3 regions of the Metabacillus sp. GQ13 genome follow, and region 2 is predicted to be linked to each of the others. Evidence: predicted binding sites of a transcription regulator. Region 2 holds the regulator's gene; each other region holds the start of a gene.
What was found. Region 2 encodes LexA, which represses DNA repair genes until DNA is damaged. Its sites were predicted from a motif close to CGAACATATGTTCG; they were not measured.

Region 1: the regulator LexA is predicted to act here: its motif matches at 2,040-2,053, upstream of pcrA (DNA helicase PcrA).
Region 3: the regulator LexA is predicted to act here: its motif matches at 5,655-5,668, upstream of AC6CHR_RS16300 (YhjD family protein).

The regions. Positions count from the first base shown of each region.
Region 1 covers NZ_JCAXET010000011.1:18,777-25,691, forward strand. Annotated here, with positions in the region: gene AC6CHR_RS14550 (YerC/YecD family TrpR-related protein) at 1-308, shown strand, start outside; gene pcrB (heptaprenylglyceryl phosphate synthase) at 1,212-1,895, shown strand; gene pcrA (DNA helicase PcrA) at 2,071-4,293, shown strand; gene ligA (NAD-dependent DNA ligase LigA) at 4,429-6,459, shown strand; gene AC6CHR_RS14570 (CamS family sex pheromone protein) at 6,539-6,915, shown strand, end outside.
Region 2 covers NZ_JCAXET010000001.1:278,196-285,110, forward strand. Annotated here, with positions in the region: gene sirA (sporulation inhibitor of replication protein SirA) at 1-378, opposite strand, end outside; gene AC6CHR_RS01410 (DUF896 domain-containing protein) at 600-830, opposite strand; gene AC6CHR_RS01415 (YneB family resolvase-like protein) at 987-1,643, opposite strand; gene yneA (cell division suppressor protein YneA) at 2,025-2,336, opposite strand; gene lexA (transcriptional repressor LexA) at 2,493-3,116, shown strand; gene glnA (type I glutamate--ammonia ligase) at 3,325-4,659, opposite strand; gene AC6CHR_RS01435 (MerR family transcriptional regulator) at 4,714-5,115, opposite strand; gene AC6CHR_RS01440 (methionine gamma-lyase family protein) at 5,215-6,489, opposite strand; gene hflX (GTPase HflX) at 6,495-6,915, opposite strand, start outside.
Region 3 covers NZ_JCAXET010000012.1:189,279-196,193, forward strand. Annotated here, with positions in the region: gene AC6CHR_RS16265 (M48 family metallopeptidase) at 1-28, shown strand, start outside; gene AC6CHR_RS16270 (general stress protein) at 102-719, opposite strand; gene AC6CHR_RS16275 (IDEAL domain-containing protein) at 865-1,101, opposite strand; gene AC6CHR_RS16280 (competence protein ComK) at 1,459-2,028, shown strand; gene AC6CHR_RS16285 (amino acid ABC transporter ATP-binding protein) at 2,654-3,403, opposite strand; gene AC6CHR_RS16290 (amino acid ABC transporter permease) at 3,416-4,099, opposite strand; gene AC6CHR_RS16295 (amino acid ABC transporter substrate-binding protein) at 4,115-4,918, opposite strand; gene AC6CHR_RS16300 (YhjD family protein) at 5,274-5,633, opposite strand; gene AC6CHR_RS16305 (TVP38/TMEM64 family protein) at 5,781-6,404, shown strand; gene lepB (signal peptidase I) at 6,414-6,915, shown strand, end outside.

The DNA of each region.
Region 1 (6,915 bases), on a different contig from region 2:
TAGAGAAGCTACGTGGTAAAGAACTTGATCAACTATTTCAATCAGTTTTATCATTAAATAATTTAGAGGAATGTTATCGTTTTTTCGATGATCTATGTACAGTTAATGAGATTCAATCATTAGCCCAAAGACTTGAAGTGGCAAGAATGCTACGAGAGGGATTTACGTACCATAAGATCGAAACGGAAACTGGAGCAAGCACAGCAACCATTTCACGTGTGAAACGCTGTTTGAATTATGGAAATGATGCCTATCAAATGGCACTAGAGCGTGTTCACGAAGATAAGGAAAAAGCTGAAATAGAATAAAATAAGATTTATCACATCACGGATTTAAGGGAATTGCGTTCATTAGTTTCACAAGAGGTGTTTTCGCAAAGATTTTTGCTTTTCGTAATAGCACATTTTTACGTATTTATCTGTCTTTGTGCTCTATCGTTAAATGTGACTCAATCACTTTCTTTTAAAATAGCTTTTAATTATTCAAAAGGACACTTGGGGGAAGTCTTCAGGTGTCTTTTCGTTGTTTATTTATGGCTCTTTTCTAAAAGTTTGTTGCTCTAGTACTAATAAAAATCGGGTTTTGGATTTTTATTGTGTAAATTGAATCGATCCCCAAAGGGATATCAGAGTCATTTAACGAAAAGAGCACGAAGATAGGCTGAATTCGTAAAGGTTTACTTATTACGAAAAACAACAATCCTTGCGAAAACAGCCTTATTTATCTAAAACCTATTTCCCACGAAACTAGTGAAATATTCTTAAGTGGATAATCGTCTAGTAAAATAATAATAGAATTATGGTGAAATTAATATTATTGTTATCTTTCCAAGAAAAGGAATTGTGTTGTTAATCAAAAATACTTATGCTGTAATTGGTAGTTTTATAATGAGTGTAAAACGATATATACTTTTAATATATAATAAACAGTAAGAACACTTAAACAAAAAAATGTAATAGTAAGTAAGCTAGTTAGTTGAAAAAAAATAGCGTCAGAGTTTGAAGGGGTAGTCTTCAAGCTCTTTTTATGTGAAGGTATTGTACGTTTGCTCGTTTTATTCGTTGACTATTGTTCAGGTGCTTTGATCATATTTAGTCAATTAATTTGAAAATAGCTAGCAACAAACTTTAAGAGAAGAGTCTAGTTTTTTGAACCCTTGTAATTTGCTATAATAATGAAATGGATGTTTTTTGAATGGAGGATTCTAAAGCATGTATGATATTAAAGAGTGGAAACATGCGTTTAAGCTCGATCCCGATAAAGAGATAAGTGATGGGGACTTAGAGAAAATTTGTGAGTCTGGAACAGATTGTATTATCGTTGGAGGTAGCGATAATATTACTGAAGATAATGTACTAAATTTAATGTCACGAGTTCGACGTTATCTTATCCCTTGTGTTTTAGAGGTTTCAACAGTAGAATCAATCATTCCGGGTTTTGATTTATATTTTATTCCAACTGTTTTAAATAGTAGGAGTACAAAGTGGATAATTGAATTACATCATGAGGCAGTAAAGGAATATGGAGAGATTATCAATTGGGAAGAATTAATTGTCGAAGGCTATTGTATCTTGAATCCTGATTGTAAGGCAGCTGGTTTAACAGATGCAAATACTGACCTCTCGATTGAAGATGTAACGGCATATGCACGAGTTGCCGATAAAATGCTCCATCTACCGATTTTCTATTTAGAATACAGTGGGAAACTAGGCGACCTTTCAGTTGTTAAAGAAACAAAAAAGGCATTAACAGATACGAAGCTTTTCTATGGTGGTGGCATTACATCAGCTGAAGAAGCTAGAGAATTTTCTCAATTTGCTGATGTAATTGTTGTTGGAAATGTCATCTACTCGGATTTAAAAGCAGCACTTAAAACAGTTGAAGCTGTAAAGTAGAAGGTGTTTTTAAACCTTGTCATCAAGCATTAACTAAAGGTTATATCAACAAAATGAATGCGATAATAGGCAACTAGTTAATAATCCATATTTAAAAGAGGTTATAAAAAATAGTAGTCATTAGATGCATTCTTTTGATAAAATAGAACATATGTTCGTTAAGGCGGTGAAGCAATTGCAATTCCTATCAAATCAATTACTTGAAGGTTTAAATAATATGCAACAAGAAGCAGTTAAAGCAACCGATGGTCCGTTATTAATTATGGCAGGAGCAGGAAGTGGTAAAACTCGGGTGTTAACTCATCGAATTGCCTATTTAATGACAGAAAAGCAGGTTGCTCCATGGAATATTTTAGCGATTACATTTACAAATAAATCTGCACGAGAAATGAAAGATAGAATTCAACGTATTTTAGGCCCAGGTGCGGATGACATATGGATTTCAACCTTCCACTCAATGTGTGTCCGTATTCTACGTAGAGATAGTGACAGAATGGGAATTAATCGTAACTTTTCAATCCTAGATACGACAGATCAATTGTCAGTGATTAAAAAGGTACTAAAAGAAAAGAATCTAGATCCAAAAAAGTACGACCCACGAAGTATGTTAGGGTCAATTAGTAGTGCTAAAAACGAACTGCTTACTCCTGAAGAGTTTGATAAAGCAGCTAGTAGTCATTATGAACAAATAGTGAGTGATATTTATAAGGAATATCAAAGAAAGCTTCGCAAAAATCAGTCTCTTGATTTTGATGACTTAATCATGACGACAATTCAATTGTTCCAACGGGTACCGGAAGTTCTTGAATCCTATCAACGGAAATTTCAATATATTCATGTTGATGAGTATCAGGATACAAACAGAGCACAGTATATGTTAGTAAAGTTTTTAGCAGCCCGGTTTAAGAATCTTTGTGTTGTTGGGGATTCAGACCAATCCATTTATCGCTGGAGGGGCGCTGACATTGCAAATATCCTCTCATTTGAAAAAGATTATCCTGAAGCAAATGTTATTTTACTGGAACAAAACTATCGTTCCACTAGTTTAATTTTAGAAGCTGCGAATGAGGTTATCAAAAATAATTCAAATCGTAAACCGAAAAAGCTATGGACTGAAAATCAACAAGGTGCAAAAATCACCTATTATCGTGCAGATAGTGAATCTTCTGAAGGACAATTTGTTGCAGGAAAAATCAAACAACTTGTAGACTCAGGACAAAGAAAACTTTCAGAAATTGCTGTATTATACCGAACAAATGCCCAATCTAGGATTATTGAGGAAGTTTTACTTAAATCGAATTTAAACTATCAAATTGTTGGTGGGATCAAGTTCTATGATCGTAAGGAGATAAAGGACTTACTTGCATATTTAAAATTAATTGCAAATCCAGATGATGATATTAGTTTATCACGTGTAATCAATGTACCGAAAAGAGGTGTTGGTTCAACATCTGTAGACAAGATTGCAAATTATGCTTTAGATAAAGATTTGTCACTATTTCAAGCTCTATTCGAAATTGAACACATAGGAGTTAGTGGAAGAGTTGTCAATGCATTAGTTGAATTCCGCGACTTGATTAGAAATCTTGGTAATACGCAGGAGTATTTATCGGTAACTGAGCTAGCAGAAGAGATTCTAGAGAAATCTGGCTATCGCGATTCACTTAAGCAAGATAAAACCATTGAAGCGCAAAGTCGTTTAGAGAATATTGATGAGTTTTTATCTGTAACACAAACGTTTGAAAAACAAAATGAAGATAAAAGTTTAGTCGCATTCTTGACAGATCTAGCGTTAATCTCTGATATTGATAAACTCGAGGAAGATGATCAGGAAAATAGCGATGCATTAGTGTTAATGACTCTTCACTCTGCAAAAGGATTAGAGTTTCCGGTCGTATTCTTAATCGGATTAGAAGAAGGAGTTTTCCCACATAGTCGTTCTTTAATGGAAGAAGACGAGATGGAGGAAGAGCGTCGATTGGCATACGTAGGAATTACAAGAGCAGAAAAAGAACTATTCTTAACAAACGCTCAAATGCGTACGTTATATGGACGAACCAATATGAATCCTGAATCTCGGTTTATTTCTGAAATCCCAACAGAACTAATAGAAAATTTAAATGAAACCATGTCCAAAAAAGCAAAATCATCAGCATCATCTAAACAAGGTCGTCGTCTAGAAAGTCGCCCACCAGTATCAAGACCTATGGTTGCAACAACCGGTGGAGACGAAATACCTTGGGCTGTCGGAGATAAAGCCGGACATAAAAAGTGGGGAACTGGTACTGTAGTAAGTGTAAAAGGCACAGGAGAAGGAAAGGAATTAGACATCGCCTTCCCAAGCCCTATCGGCATAAAGCGCCTGCTAGCAAAATTTGCACCGATCAACCGCGTGTAACCATGAAAAGCGTAAGCGCCTTGAACAGCCCCGACAATCATAAGAAGCTCTAACATAGAGCTTCTTAACCTGTACATATAGAAGCCTTTTGCTAAGGAAGAAAAGAAAGACCGGTAGAAAGGATTGGACATTTAAATGGATAAACAATCGGCAATCAAACGAATTCAAGAGCTACATGAATTACTAAACACTTATAACTATGAGTACAATGTTTTAGATCAGCCAAGTGTGCCTGATTCTGAATATGATCGATTGATGCAGGAATTGATTAAAGTGGAATCAGAATATCCAGAATTGAAATCTGCTGATTCTCCGACTCAAAGGGTTGGAGGAACGGTGTTAGGAGCTTTTCAAAAGGTTGTTCATCGAACACCGATGCTTAGCCTTGGGAATGCCTTTAATGAGGATGATCTCCGGGATTTTGACCGTCGTGTGAGGCAAGCTGTCGGAGATGATGTTCAATATGTAGTAGAGATGAAAATTGATGGATTGGCTGTTTCTTTGCGTTATGAGAATGGTCAATTTGTACAAGGTGCTACTCGTGGAGATGGAACAACAGGTGAGGATATTACAGAAAATCTCAAAACGATTCGTTCGATTCCTCTAAGGTTAAAGAGTGAATTGTCCTTTGAGGTACGTGGTGAGGCGTTTATGCCTAAGAAGTCGTTTGAGAACCTTAATGAACGACGACTCCAACTTGAGGAAGAGCCGTTTGCTAACCCTCGTAATGCTGCAGCTGGTTCAATCAGACAGCTTGATCCTAAAATTGCGGCAAAACGGAATTTGGATATTTTTGTTTATAGCATTGCAGATTTAGGTGGGACTGGTGTTCAAAGGCATAGTGAAGCTTTAGATCTACTAGAAGAAGTAGGGTTTAAAACGAATAAGGAACGAAGGAAATGTCACAATATTGACGAAGTTTTAGCGGTTATTGAGGGGATTTCTGGAAAAAGGCAGACTTTATCATATGATATTGATGGTATAGTTGTTAAGGTAGACTCTCTTGCTCAGCAAGAAGAACTTGGATTTACTTCCAAGAGTCCTCGGTGGGCGATAGCGTACAAATTTCCAGCTGAGGAAGTTTTAACAAAGCTATTAAGCATTGAATTAAGTGTCGGTCGTACCGGAGTGATTACACCAACTGCCATTCTAGAAGCAGTCAGAGTTGCAGGTACAACAGTTCAGCGTGCCTCTCTTCATAATGAGGATTTAATCAGGGAGAAGGATATTAAGATTGGTGATACGGTTGTAGTGAAAAAGGCAGGAGATATTATTCCTGAGGTTGTCAATGTCCTCGTAGACCGTCGTACGGGTGAAGAACAAACCTTTACCATGCCTACTCATTGTCCTGCATGTGAAAGTGAGTTAGTTCGAATTGAAGGAGAGGTTGCTCTTCGTTGCATTAATCCACAATGTCCTGCACAAATAAAAGAAGGACTCATTCATTTCGTATCAAGAAATGCAATGAACATCGATGGACTTGGTGAAAGAGTCGTAGTCCAATTATTTCAAGAGGGATTAATTAATGATGTAGCGGATATCTATCGATTAACGAGAGAACAGCTTCTCCAGCTAGAGAGAATGGGCGAAAAGTCAACTGATAACTTATTGAGTGCTATTGCTCAATCGAAGGAAAATTCGCTTGAAAGATTATTATTTGGGCTAGGCATTCGACATGTTGGGGCAAAAGCGGCGAAAACATTAGCTCAACAATTTGAAACACTAGAACAACTTAAACAAGCTTCAAAAGATGATCTTATTGCCATTGATGAGATCGGTGAAAAGATGGCTGATGCAGTCGTTACCTATTTTGAAAATCCGGAAGTTCAGCATTTAATAAATGAACTTATCTTGTTAGGTGCTAACACCACTTACAACGGACCAAAGCTAATAAAAATAGAGGATAGTGATTCATATTTAGCAGGTAAAACAGTTGTGTTAACAGGGAAACTAGAACAACTAACACGAACTGAAGCAAAAGAGGGAATCGAAGCTTATGGTGGTAAAGTTACTGGTAGTGTAAGTAAAAGTACCGATCTAGTAGTAGCAGGTGAAGCGGCAGGTAGCAAGCTGAAAAAAGCTGAGGAATTAAATATAGAAGTATGGGATGAGGCAAGGCTCATAACTGAACTCTTGTCAAAACAAAATTCACTTTTGAATTCGTAAACATACATCTGTATTAAAAAATAGAATACCACTCGATAAATAATCATGGTATTAAACTAATTAAGAGGTGTGAGCTCACTTGAAAAAGAGATTATGTATGGTGTTAGCAGGCTTTTTCCTATTAACGGCTTGTGCACCTAATTTTGGAGAGCAAGAGGAAATCGTGCAGGAAACAAAGGACGACTCAAAGGAAAAAGCTATCATCCCTAAATACAATATTTCAGATTCGTATTATAGGGCGATATTGACTGAAACTCCGGGTCAATCTAGTTTTAAGCCAGGGGAAGCGAGAGGTCTAGTTTCGCAACAATTGAATACTCGTTTAGATATTGATGAATTTGAGACAGGGTTAATGAGAGTAGCACAGAATTCATTTGCTCCAGATAAGTACTTATATCAAGAAGGACAATACCTAAAGGGAGATGTCATTAAAAGTTGGTTACGTAGAAAGCTTAC
Region 2 (6,915 bases):
TTTTGGATCAAACTTTCTAAGTACTTCAAAAAAAATCGTTTCTGCTTCATAGCTTCCGTCTGATGAAAGCTCCAAATAACGATCCTTCACAATTAAAGTAGCATTACCACGATTACGTTTCAATTCAATTTTATGGATATGATGCGTATTCGAATAATCTGATCGATTTACCAAATGAGTATTTAGTAACTGATGTATAAATAAATGCGGAATAGGCTTTGTAATATAATGAATTTGTTTCTCAAGGGTATCAACAAGGTTGGATCGAACAGTCGTCCAATAAAAGTCCTGAAAAAGGTGATAAATTTTAGATTCACGACCAAAGTAGTGACTTGCAAATTCTTCCTCTATTAAATAAATGTAATAGTGTCTCACCATTCCATTCCTCCTCTATCATTCCTTTTCTCTTATTATAAGAGATAGATAAAGCAAGAATTGTCTTAAAGCGGAGAAAGAAGACACTATTTTTGTCGAAGTGTTTGAGATTCTTTTGAGTTATGATTATTTAAGAATTCCTGTAAAAGGAAATGAAAATAAATAAATCTAGAAAAAGAGACGTTATTAGTCAAAAAAAGAATAAACCATAAAGATTTATTCTTTCAATGAAGATTATTTTTCTTATCCTCTTTTAATTTCTTCGGTGTAACATCATTTCCATTTGGATCTACAATTGTTACACCTTTTAAAGTATTCTTCATTGAAGAACGGAACGTTTTTAGATATTGTTCTCGTAATACTTGTTGTTCTTCTTTTTCTACTTCAGTCAGACCTACTGACTTAGATTTTTTTGATAATTCATTTATACGTGAAAGTTGATTTTTAGGTAACATAATTAACTATTCTCCCCTATATATTTCATACATGTCATATTACTAAAAGGAGTAAAGAATAGCAACTTAAATGGTTTAATCGTCACCATTATTCTAAAAAGTTATTCATTCATTTTAATGAGATAGGATATAAGGTGTAAATGAAGATCCTACTAGTTAGTGAGGTTCTTTTGACTGATTATCTAGATACTCTTTGTATCTTCTATGGACGGTTGCTTTACTAACATCATATCCTAGACCCTTGAGAATTGCAGCAATTTCATGAAATGTAAGCTTTTTATTACGAAGTTTTATGATTTCATCGATCGGAACAGAAAGTTTTTCACGACCTCCACCCCTATCAAGATTGGACAAATTATCTTGAGGTTTATATCCATTTTCAATAGCTCGATGCATCCCCCTTTTTATTTTGTAATTCACAAGTTTTCGCTGAAATTCTTCAACAGCAGCAAGAATATTTAAGACCATTTCATCACTTTCTGATAATTCTGGTTCCCCCTGCTCAGTAAGTGTAAAAAGTGTTGCATCTAATTTCTTTATTTCATGTAAAAGGGCTATTTTAGCATGCCCCCTTCCTAGACGGGTATCATCCTGTACAAGAATAATTGAAGCCTGTTTGTCTTTTAACATAGCAAGTGCTTCAATGATTCCATCCCGATCAACAGCATAACCACTATGGCGCTCTTCTATTATCTTTATCACATCTATTTTATGGATTTTTGCTAATATCTCTAGCTCCTCTCTTTGTCTTATTAAAGAACTATCTTGTGTTTTTTTATCGGTACTTACTCTGCAATATATAATTGCCTTCATTTTCATCATCCTAGCTATAAAAAGATTAATTTCATTTCTATTAATCTCTGGAAATTATCCTTAAAACTTTCAACCACATGTATCTTAAGGTTCGCTCGAAATTTGGTTATATATATGGAAAACTAATCATTTTATGTAAGGGTCTTTTCTAAAAGTTTGTTGCTACCAAAACTAGTAATGTCGGCCTTTGGATAGTACCCAGTAACTTCGGGATTAAGATATTACCTAGTGGCATTAAGATATTACCTTAAAAATAAGTCATCGGTTTTTTTATAATTAGAAGCTATTTAAAAGAAAATGGGCTAAGTCATTTAATGAAAAGCAGCAATCTTTGCGAAAACACCTTTATGTGAAAAATCATCTATTCATATTTAACTTTAACTACTCACTAGCAATCTGTTCAAATTTCATTTGGTGCCCTTTTTCTAAAGGTACAAAAACTAGATCACCTGGCTTGATAATACTAGAGTGAAGTTCATTTTTATCTTGAACCCATTCCACAAAATCTTGTTTAGATATATTTGCATTAGTATGAAACTTATCAGCGATACTCCATAAACTATCACCTTCTTCTATTTCTACTATATAAAAATTTTCTAAATTCTCATTTTGATTAGTATATGATATCGCACCTGTGATAGCTAATAATACAACAATGAATGATAGGATATAAATGATAGATTCTTTTTTCAATTCTCTCACCTCATAGGAATATTTGTTCGTATTTATAAAATAATCATAATACGAACAATTGTTCCAGTCAACACTTTTTTTCGAACTTATGTTTGTACGAACAGGAAAATGATGCTATACTAAACATATATTACAGGAATCCGAGGTGTCACAAGGATGACGAAACTATCAAAAAGACAACAAGATATCTTAAGTTTTATCAAAGATGAGGTACAAAAGAAGGGTTATCCACCCTCAGTTCGTGAAATTGGGGAAGCTGTTGGTTTAGCTTCAAGTTCAACTGTACATGGTCACTTGGCTAGATTAGAATCTAAAGGTTTGATTCGAAGGGATCCAACCAAACCAAGAGCAATTGAAATTTTGGAAATAGAGGATTCTTCTACCATTCCAAAAAGCAAAGTGGTTAATGTACCTGTTATAGGTAAAGTAACAGCTGGTGTACCTATAACAGCAATAGAGAATGTGGAAGAGTATTTCCCCCTACCCGACAGATACGTAAATGATGACGAACATGTTTTCATGCTCGAAATTATGGGTGATAGTATGATAGAAGCAGGTATCTTAAATGGTGACATGGTCATTATTCGTCAACAGCCAACTGCTAATAATGGTGATATTGTTGTCGCGATGACTGAAGAAGATGAAGCAACCTGTAAACGATTTTTTAAAGAAAAGGATTATATTCGCTTACAGCCTGAAAACTCTACAATGGAACCAATTATCTTACGAAATGTAAGTATATTAGGAAAAGTAATAGGTGTTTATCGTACTATCCACTAAAAGTCTTGCCCCTGGGCAGGCTTTTTTTCTGTTTAATTTCGTTTTTTCTATCTCTCAAAGTTTTTTTCATTGATTAAGTGTTAGATTTTGATATTGAAATTGTTAAACCCAACAACTTAATATAAAAAACAAAAAAGGTGACAAATATAGAAAGAAACCTAGTTTCAATCGTATATTTGTCACCTTCAATATCAGGAAAACTTCTTATTTAATACATTGACATGTATTGTTCTCTTTCCCATGGGTGAACTTGGGTGCGGAACATATCCCACTCTATTTCCTTGGCTTCAATAAAATGCTCGAATAAATGTTCTCCTAAAGCATGTTTCATTGTACTATCTGTTTTTAGTAAATCTAGAGCTTGAGCCAAAGTAGCTGGTAAATCTACGATGCCACTCTCGATACGCTCTTCTTTTGACATAACGTAAATGTTACGGTCAATTGGTTTAGGAGCTGCAAGCTTGTTTTTGATTCCATCAAGACCAGCTGCTAATAATACACTCATTGCTAAGTATGGATTTGCAGCGGGATCAACACTACGTACTTCAACACGCGTGCTTAAACCACGTGATGCTGGGATACGAATTAATGGACTTCTATTTTGAGCAGACCAAGCAACATAACATGGTGCCTCATAACCTGGTACTAAACGTTTATATGAGTTAACAGTAGGATTTGTTATTGCAGTAAATGCTGATGCATGTTTAATGATACCTGCAATAAATTGTCTAGCTGTTTCACTTAATTGAAGATCTGCACTTGTATCTAAGAATGCATTTTCTCCATTGCGGAATAATGATAAGTTCATGTGCATACCAGATCCGTTAACACCGAATAATGGCTTTGGCATAAATGTTGCATGTAAACCATGCTTACGAGCAATTGTTTTAACAACAAGTTTAAATGTTTGAATATCATCACATGCTCTGATTGCACCAGCGTATTTAAAGTCAATTTCATGTTGACCAGGTGCTACTTCATGGTGGGATGCTTCAATTTCAAATCCCATTTCCTCAAGTTCCAGAACGATATCACGACGGCAATTTTCACCTAAATCAGTTGGTGCTAAATCAAAATACCCACCATTATCGTTTAGTTCAAGTGTAGGCTCTCCATTTGCATCTAATTTAAATAAGAAGAATTCCGGCTCAGGCCCTAAGTTAAAATCTGTGAAACCTAACTCTTCCATCTCAGCTAGTAGACGACGTAAGTTATTACGTGGATCCCCTGTAAATGGCGTTCCATCTGGATTATAAATATCACAGATAAAACGAGCAACTTTTCCCTTTTCTGCTGTCCATGGGAAGATAACAAAAGTATCTAGATCTGGATATAAATACATATCAGATTCTTCTATACGTACAAACCCCTCGATTGAAGATCCGTCAAACATCATTTTGTTATCCATTGCTTTATCAAGCTGACTTACTGGAATTTCAACGTTTTTAATTGTACCAAGTACATCCGTGAATTGTAGACGGACATATTTAACATTGTTTTCTTTCACTAAACTAATAATATCTTCTCTTGTATACTTAGACATTGAAAATCTCCTCTCTTCATTTAAAAGCTTATATTTAAATTTAAATTACTCACTTTAATGAAAAAACCTTGTCATATCACCCTGTCTTAATGTTGGTCGATTAAAACGACCTGCTTGCATTAGTTCGGATTTCAATAATTTACGTAACTCAGCATCACTTAAACTTGGTTTTTCAACTGTTTTAGGTTTCTCTTGTTCGTCTTCATTATCCGCATCATTACGTGAAAAGATCTGCTTAATTCCGGCTAAGTTGACACCTTGTTCAATTAAATTCCTTATTTCTAATAACTTATCAACATCATTAAAGGAAAAAATTCTGCGATTTGTATCAGTTCTTGCAGGAAATATCAGTTCGTTCTCTTCATAGTATCGAATTTGCCTGGCAGATAGCTCTGTCAGTTGCATAACAATTCCGATAGGAAATAGGGGCATTGAGCGTCGTATATTATCACCCATGTTATTCGCTCCTTATCTTTATCTATTTTGATTATAACCCTTGTTATATTATCTGTCAATAACATGTGAGGAATTATAACATCAATTTTCAAAAACTAGTTATCTATTTATTGAGATTAAATTTTGTTCTAATAGTGAATCGATTGCAGAACATACGGCTATCTTTACATGTGAGTAGGTCAGACCCCCCTGAACATAAGCAACATATGGTGACCGAATAGGTCCGTCTGCAGATAATTCAATACTTGCCCCTTGGATAAAGGTACCCGCAGCCATGATAACATCATCTTCATAGCCAGGCATATAGTTAGCATAGGGAGTGACGTGTGAATTTACTGGTGAAGCATATTGAATCGCTTGGCAAAAAGCTACCATAAGATTAGGATCATTAAATTGGATCGATTGAATTAAGTCTGTTCTTGTTAGATTCCACTTCGGATTTGTTTGCAATCCAATTTCCTCCATAAATGCCGAAGTGAAAATTGCTCCTTTTAATGCTTGTCCTACAACATGTGGCGCTAAAAAGAAACCTTGGTACATTTCTTGTAGACTATAAAGGGATGCTCCAGCTTCTGAGCCTATTCCAGGAGATGTCATACGATACGAGCAAGCTTCTACTAATGACTTCTTCCCAACAATATAACCGCCAGTTTTCGCGATCCCTCCACCCGGATTTTTTATAAGTGAACCGGCCATTAAGTCCGCACCTACATGACAAGGTTCGAGTTCTTCTACAAACTCACCATAACAATTATCGACAAAAATAACAATATCTTCTTTTAATTCTTTTACAAACGTTATCATTTCTTTAATCTCAGATACTGTAAAAGAAGGTCTATTAGCATAACCTTTAGATCTTTGGATACCGATCATCTTTGTTTTAGATGTAATGGCTTTCTTAACAGAGTCAAAATCAACTACACCATTGTCTTTTAAGTCTACTGTTTGATAATCAATCTTAAATTCCTTTAAGGAACCATTGCCACTTCCTCTAATTCCTACAATTTCTTCGAGTGTATCATATGGCTTACCTGTAATATAAATAAGTTCATCTCCCGGTCTTAATACACCGAATAATGAAATTGAAATCGCATGGGTACCAGAAATAATTTGCGGTCTTACTAAACCCGCCTCTGCTCCAAAGACATTCGCGTAAATTTTCTCTAATGTATCCCGCCCTATATCATCATATCCATAACCAGTTGTAGGAATAAAATGCGAATCACTAACACGGTGCTGCTGATAACTTTGCAGGACTCGGAATTGATTAGCCTCACTAATTCTGTCTATATTTTGGTGTACCCCTTTGATCATTTCTTCTACCTTATAAACAAGGGGTGCAATAATTGCACCCTGCTTTAAAAACTCAAACATATTCATTACCCTTTCTGAGCATACTTCTCTAGTTGTCCATTTATTGAGTGAAACGGAAGAACAAACCCTTCAGCTTCATAAACCTCATCGTCTTCATTAAATGTTAATTTTTTAATTAATGTATCAGTTTTTAGTTGAGATATGAGTTTCCCCTCACTAGCAGGTACGTTAATGTAATATTGATTCATTGCATCTTTTGTTAATTTTTCAACGATATGCAATAGCTTTTCTAAATCCTCTTTTGAAAACGCTGTGATCTGAATATTAGTTTCATTTGGTGATGGAACAAATGATCCAAGAGCATTATCCTTCTTATTGTATACCGTTAGCATAGGTATATCTGTCGCCTCTAACTGATCCAGTAGTTTGTATACTGTTTGCTCATGATTTGGATAATCCTCATTAGAGCTATCAACTATATGTAAA
Region 3 (6,915 bases), on a different contig from region 2:
TGGGCAAGCTAAGATCGAAAAAGACTAAAACTCCACAAAGACAAGAGGACCCGGTAACTTTATCGGGTCCTCTTGTTTATCTATTCCAAGATGATCTTTTTTTAAGACCATTTCTGATCAGGATGAATTCCTGTAGGTGTTGTTCTATTGTCATGTTCATTTTCAGATGGATCTCGATCCTGATAATTATTGTAATCCTTCTTAGGGATAACAGTACCATCAACAGCTGTTGTGTCCATTTCTAGAGGTGCATTTTGCTCAATGTCTTCAATGATCTCTTCTTTTCGCTCAACTAGTACTAAGATTTTACCTTCCTTTACGGATTCATCATAAATCTTTGCCTCATCCTCAGGTATGCCCATACCGATGAGTGCGCCAGTAAGACTACCAACTCCTGCTCCTGCGGCTACACCAGTAAGGGTAGCGGCTATAGGTCCTGCTGCAATGATAGGTCCAATTCCAGGGATGGCAAGTGCTCCGACGCCTGCTAATAAACCAGTTAAGCCCCCAAGTGTACCACCTGTTACTGCACCTGTTGCAGCGCCAGCACCTGCTTTTGTCCCAGTCTCTTCTGTGATAAAATCGACATCCTCACGATTTTTACTAATAACGGAGATCTCTTCTGCTCTGTATCCTTGTCGTTTAAGATCCTCAACAGCTAAAATGGCTTCCTGTTCAGTATCGTAAACACCTTCAATGTTTTTATTTTGGTTGTCCATTTTTAAACTCCTCCCTATTTGTAAAATCGTTACTATAAATTAAGTACCCGGACTGTAGATTCATAAACTTCTTAATTGGAAAACTCCTTTTGAATAGTGATTATAGATAAAAACAAAAAAATAGAGACTGCCATAATGGCAATCTCTATCCGAACTTACGTAATACTTTGTATTCTTTCGATAAATTCATAAATAATGATTTGTTATTCGTGTCAAGTGCATCATCAATACGTTCTTCTAGCAAAGCCATTTTCCTGATAAATAGCGACTCGTCTAAAACCATTTGAATATACATGTCTAATACAGGATGCTCAGATGGAACGTTTTTCATTGTGTTACGGGACTTCATGATCTCAGTGTAAGAGGACTTTTTATTTTTCATTTAAGATCACCCCTGATGCCTTTTTTATATTGTATGGAATAAGTCAGTAGAAATCAACTAAATATTTAAAATTTTTTAATAATTTTACAGGAATAATTATTAAAAGCTTGATATTGAGGATGTTTCTTAATTAGTAGATTGATTGATGTCTATAAATAACTTATCTTGAGGGATTTTGTTTGAAAAACAGGTCAATAGGAATAGAATAATAATTGTATATACAATTATTTAAGAATCAATAGGTCATAAATATTATTTTTTATTTTGAATTTTCCAAATTTATAGAAATTTCTTCCTTAATATGCTACATTAGGTGTGGGGTATATTACCTAATAATTTAGTAAGGGGTGCTAGAACGTGAATGATAAGAAACAGAATGTAGATGATTACATTATTAATCGTTTTACAATGGCTGTCCTACCTGCTGAAAACAAGATGTATACTGAAATTTATGAGGTTGAGAAATCTTTTGTCGTTCCGAAACGACCAATGGACGTTATTGATCAGAGTTGTAGGTATTTTTCAAGTAGCTATATTGGAAGAAAGGATGGTACAAAAGAACTTATGGGTGTGACTCATAAACCCCCAATTGTAGTTGACCCTGCTAATTCAATTTATTTTTTCCCCACGACATCCTCAACAAGACCGCAGTGTGCATGGCTGGCACATAGTTATGTAAAAGAATATTTAGGTGCAAAACACGATGATACAATTGTAACCTTTTCAAATGGTGAAAAAGTAATCCTTACAATGTCAGTAGGGTCCTTTGAGAATCAACTCTTTCGCACAGCACAACTTCGAACAATTATTTCATCAAGAATCGAACAAGAACAAAGAAAAATGAATATGTACCTTTCCCCAAAGGGAGAAAAGGAATTTAGTGCTTTTTATGAACAAATGATAAGAGAATTTCATCGCTTTACATAAGGCGATCTGAAGATCTATTATGGAATTGTTTCTTGAAATTTATAAAATTGATACCATAGCAAAACTCTTAAATTAACTAGAAAAGTAGAGTACCTGATTGAACAATAGATGGGTGCTTATAACAAAAGCTATCCGGCAAACGGATAGCTTTTGTGTGTTTAGGGCACCTTGGACCCTAGCACTTTTTACTAGTTAAGGAAAGTTGTTGTCGGGGATGATCAAGAACCTAGCGCTTTTACTGCTATTTAGTTCTCTAGCTCCTGGCTCCATCGACTCGAGCCATAAGCCAATCCGTCCAGAAGGTTAAAGAGCAACATTCCGGCCGGCTCGTCTTATGCTTGTCGCAGATGATCAGGCGCCTTCCGCTTTTCAATGTGTCTAGCTCCAGGCGCCATCGGCTCGAGCCATAAGCCAATCCGTCCAGAAGGTTAAAGAGCAACATTCCGGCCGGCTTGTCTTATGCTTGTCGCCGATAACCGGGCGCCTTCCGCTTTTCAATGTGTCTAGCTCCAGGCGCCATCGGCTCGAGCCATAAGCCAATCCGTCCAGAAGGTTAAAGAGCAACATTCCGGCCGGCTCGTCTTATGCTTGTCGCCGATAACCGGGCGCCTTTCGCTTTTCTTTGTCACCTAGCATTAACTTTATTTAAAAATTGTTTCGTTCGAGGGTTCTGTGTGTTACCAAATACTTCTTCAGGAGTACCTTTTTCCACAACAACTCCATTGTCCATAAAGATAACCTGATCCGCAACTTCACGAGCAAATTGCATTTCATGTGTGACAACGACCATGGTCATGCCTTCTTCTGATAATTCTTTCATGACCTTGAGTACTTCTCCGACTAGCTCAGGATCAAGAGCAGATGTGGGTTCGTCGAAAAGCAGGACATTGGGATCGATTGCCATTGCTCTAGCAATACCAATCCGTTGTTGTTGGCCACCAGATAATTGATGAGGATACATGTCTGAACGGTCTTTAAGACCTACTTTTTCTAGTAAATCAAGAGCTTTATTTTTTGCTTCACTTTTTGAACGTTTTAAAACGGTTAATTGTCCCTCCATCACATTCTCAAGAGCTGTAAAATGTGGGAAGAGGCTATAATTTTGAAAAACCATTCCTGATTGTTTTCGGAATGCAGTAATCTGTGAAGAAGATAATTTATTATTTTTATCAGTAAATTCTATATGTTTTTCTCCTAAAGAGATTGTCCCTTTGTCAGGAATCTCAAGAAGATTTAAGCAACGTAGTAGGGTTGTTTTCCCAGAACCAGATGGACCAATAACGACAGCTGTCGTCCCTTTTTCAACTGAAAGGTCAATTCCTTTCAAAACCTCTAAATCGTTAAACTTTTTATATAGCCTATTAATTGTAATCATGATAGACCTCCATTATTTAGCGACCGATCGATCATAGCGATGTTCGAGTTTAGATTGCGCATAAGAGAGAACCGTACTGAACATTAAATAAATAAATGCCACTTCTATATAAAGCCATAGCGGTTCATATGTGACAGATGAAATTTGTTGACCTTTTTGAAACATCTCTGTCACTGTAATCGTTGCTGCGAGTGATGTATCCTTTACTAGACTGATAAATGAATTTCCGAGTGGTGGAATACTGACTCGAACAGCCTGAGGTAGGATAACTCTCCTCATAGCTTGTGATTTAGTCATTCCGATCGAATAGGCTGCTTCCCATTGACCTTTTGAAATCGAAAGAATGGCGGCACGGATTATTTCGGAGCTATATGCCCCCTTGTTTAACGTAAATCCGATAATAGCTGCAGGAAAGGGATCAAGTGTTATCCCCATGCTAGGTAATCCATAAAATAAAATAAATAATTGAACCAGCAACGGTGTTCCTCTAAATACCCAAACGTAAATTGTTGCTATAGCCACTAAGGGCTTAAAGTTTGAAAGTCGTGCTAGGGCCGTAAGAAAAGCCAATATAAGTCCTAATACAAATGCAATCAATGTTAATGGGATCGTAAAATAAATACCTGCTTTTAAAAGTGGAAAAAAGGAATCACTAAGGATTCCTATAATACGTTCTGCTCGTTCGTCGGTAAACATCACACATCAATTCCTTTACTTGGATACGTCAGTTCCGAACCACTTTTCGGAAATCTTTAAATACGTACCGTCTTCTTTCATAGCTGCTAAAGCACCGTTAACGGCTTCAACTAGTTCTTTGTTATCTTTGCGAAATAAGAAGGCGTTACTTGTAGCATTCTCTTCTTCATAAACTGATTTAATTGGTAGATCAGGACGTTGCTTTACTAAATCAAGGTAAGACAAACTATCATTGATCGTTGCATCAATTCGCTTTGATACAAGAAGGTCGATTGCTTGATTAAAGCCATCAATAACTGTATTTGTTGCACCATGTTCTTCTGCCATTTTACGGTAATTACTGTCAAGAGATTGTCCAACTTTTTTTCCATCTAAATCCTCTAGGGTTTTGATTTCGTTGTTATCTTCACGAACAATAAGTACAGCCTTTGAAACGATATAGGGATCAGACATATCATATTTTTCTAATCGTTCAGGGCGTATAGCTACCTGATTAGCAACCATGTCATATCGTTTAGCATCAAGACCTGCAATTATTCCATCCCATTTTGTTTCAATAAAATTAGGTTTGATATCCAGACGTTTAAAAACTTCTCTTGCTATTTCAATATCGAATCCGGTTAGGTTATCAGATTCGTCATGGAACGTGAATGGTGCATAGGTTCCTTCTGTACCAATTGTAATCTCACCGTTTTCCTTTATTTGATCGTATAACGATGCTTTTTTCTCTCCAGTGGTGTCTTTCTCTTCTTGCGCACCACATGCTGATAAAGCTAAGATCAATAAAATGGTAAATAAAGAAATGAGTGATTTTTTCATGTTATAACCCCCAGTTAGTTTATCGGTTTTAAAAATAACTTAATTAGAATAATTTAATGCGGTTTTATTGTCAATTAAACTGTTCGTTTGAATATTGAAATAATTAGTAGCTAAAGTTAGAGTAAAAAACAAAATAAATAATAAAAATCATAAGGTTTTCTTATTTTTTGTAAAACTGAAAAAATTATACTTGGTAAATTCGAAAGAAGGGGAGACTAGGTTGGTGGTGTCTTGTAGAAAGTGAGATACTTTGAAGAATTTATGGAAAGTAACTAGTTTGATGGATTCAGGAAATGTAAGATGAACCTTATTCCTTTTAAATTGTTAAGATTATGGGTATGGATAGGTAGGAGATTTATTTATAGGGCTTGAATAAATAAATCTCCATAAGTTCACAAACCTTGTTGCGAATTCTTGGATTAAAATAATTATGTTTTTCTTCATAGCCATTATATATAAATGAATAAAGAGTAAAAGCTTCATCTCGTTCCACCTGATGTACTTTTATATTTTGTTTATAAAGTTCTTGTTTAACCATAGCGAGGTCCTTTTGGATAAGCTTTAGTGATTCTTCTACAAGGGCCAGGTAGGGTTGATGAAGCTTAAACGGACTTTTTTGGATTACGGATAAATCGCGATTGAAAATCGAAATTGCCATTGGTAAATAAATTGCTTGTTCAATCATGTCGCGAATTTCGGAAGGTATTCTAGTCACAAAAATGACCCCTTTCTTAATAGAACACACGTTCGTTTTATTAGCTTACACTTTTTTTTATGATTTCGCAAGTAATATTTTACTTGTTTCCTTTTAAGTTTTAACATTAATGTGTAAAATAGATACAAAGGATTTGAGGAGCATACCATGAACCCCGAAACACTACAGGAATTTTTTTCTCTAGATAAACTAATGGAACTATTTGAAACCTACCGTTCATTGGGTCCTTTTTTTGCAATAATATTACCATTATTAGAAGCATTTTTACCGTTTTTGCCACTTGTCATATTCATTGTTGCAAATGTTAATTCATTTGGTTTATGGATGGGGTTTTTCTTATCATGGATTGGTGCATGTTCAGGCGCTATTATTGTCTTTTTTATCATGAGAAAGGTTCGAAATTGGCAATTCTTTAGACGGTTACAAGATAAAAAAACAATTAAGAGATTATTAATATGGATAGAACGGAGAGGTTTCAGCCCTTTATTTCTTATTTTGTGTTTTCCGTTCACTCCATCTGCTGCAATAAATGTAGTAGCAGGTCTCTCAAGAATAAGCTATTGGCAGTTTATATTAGCTGTTTTAGTCGGAAAGTTTGTTATGATCTTTATTGTGAGTTTTATGGGCCAGGATTTACGTGCTTTAATAACGCAGCCAATTAGATCGATCATTGTCGCTTTTGTGATTTTTTTATTATGGTTTGCAGGAAAGAAAGTTGAAGGACATTTAAATAAAACGATGACCGTAAAAAAGGAGAAGGCAAATGAGTAGGAGGGTATCATGAAAAAGCGCGGAATTGCTCTTACAACAATTGGAATTTGTTTTACCGCAGTCATCTTAAAAAATCTGATCTTTGTTGAATATAAAGTCGAAGGAATTTCTATGCAACCAACATATGAGGAAGGTAAAATGCTTTCCATTAATAAACTAGGTATTTATTTTAATTCACTAAAAAGGTTTGATGTCGTGGTCTTCCATCCGCCCAATAGTGAGGAAATTTATGTAAAAAGAGTTATTGGCTTACCTGAGGATGAGATTCATTATGAGGATGATCAGCTTTTTGTAAATGGTAAGGCTGTTAATGAACCATTTTTATCACTTGAAGAAAAGACAGAGGTAATGAAGCAAACCGGAAACTTTACTCTAAAACAAATTACCAATAAAACGAGGATTCCTAAAGGATTTATTTTTGTTATTGGAGATAATCGGCTACAAAGTCGAGATAGCCGTCACTTCGGATTTGTAAGCATGGATGATGTAATAGGGAAGGTCGGGAATAACA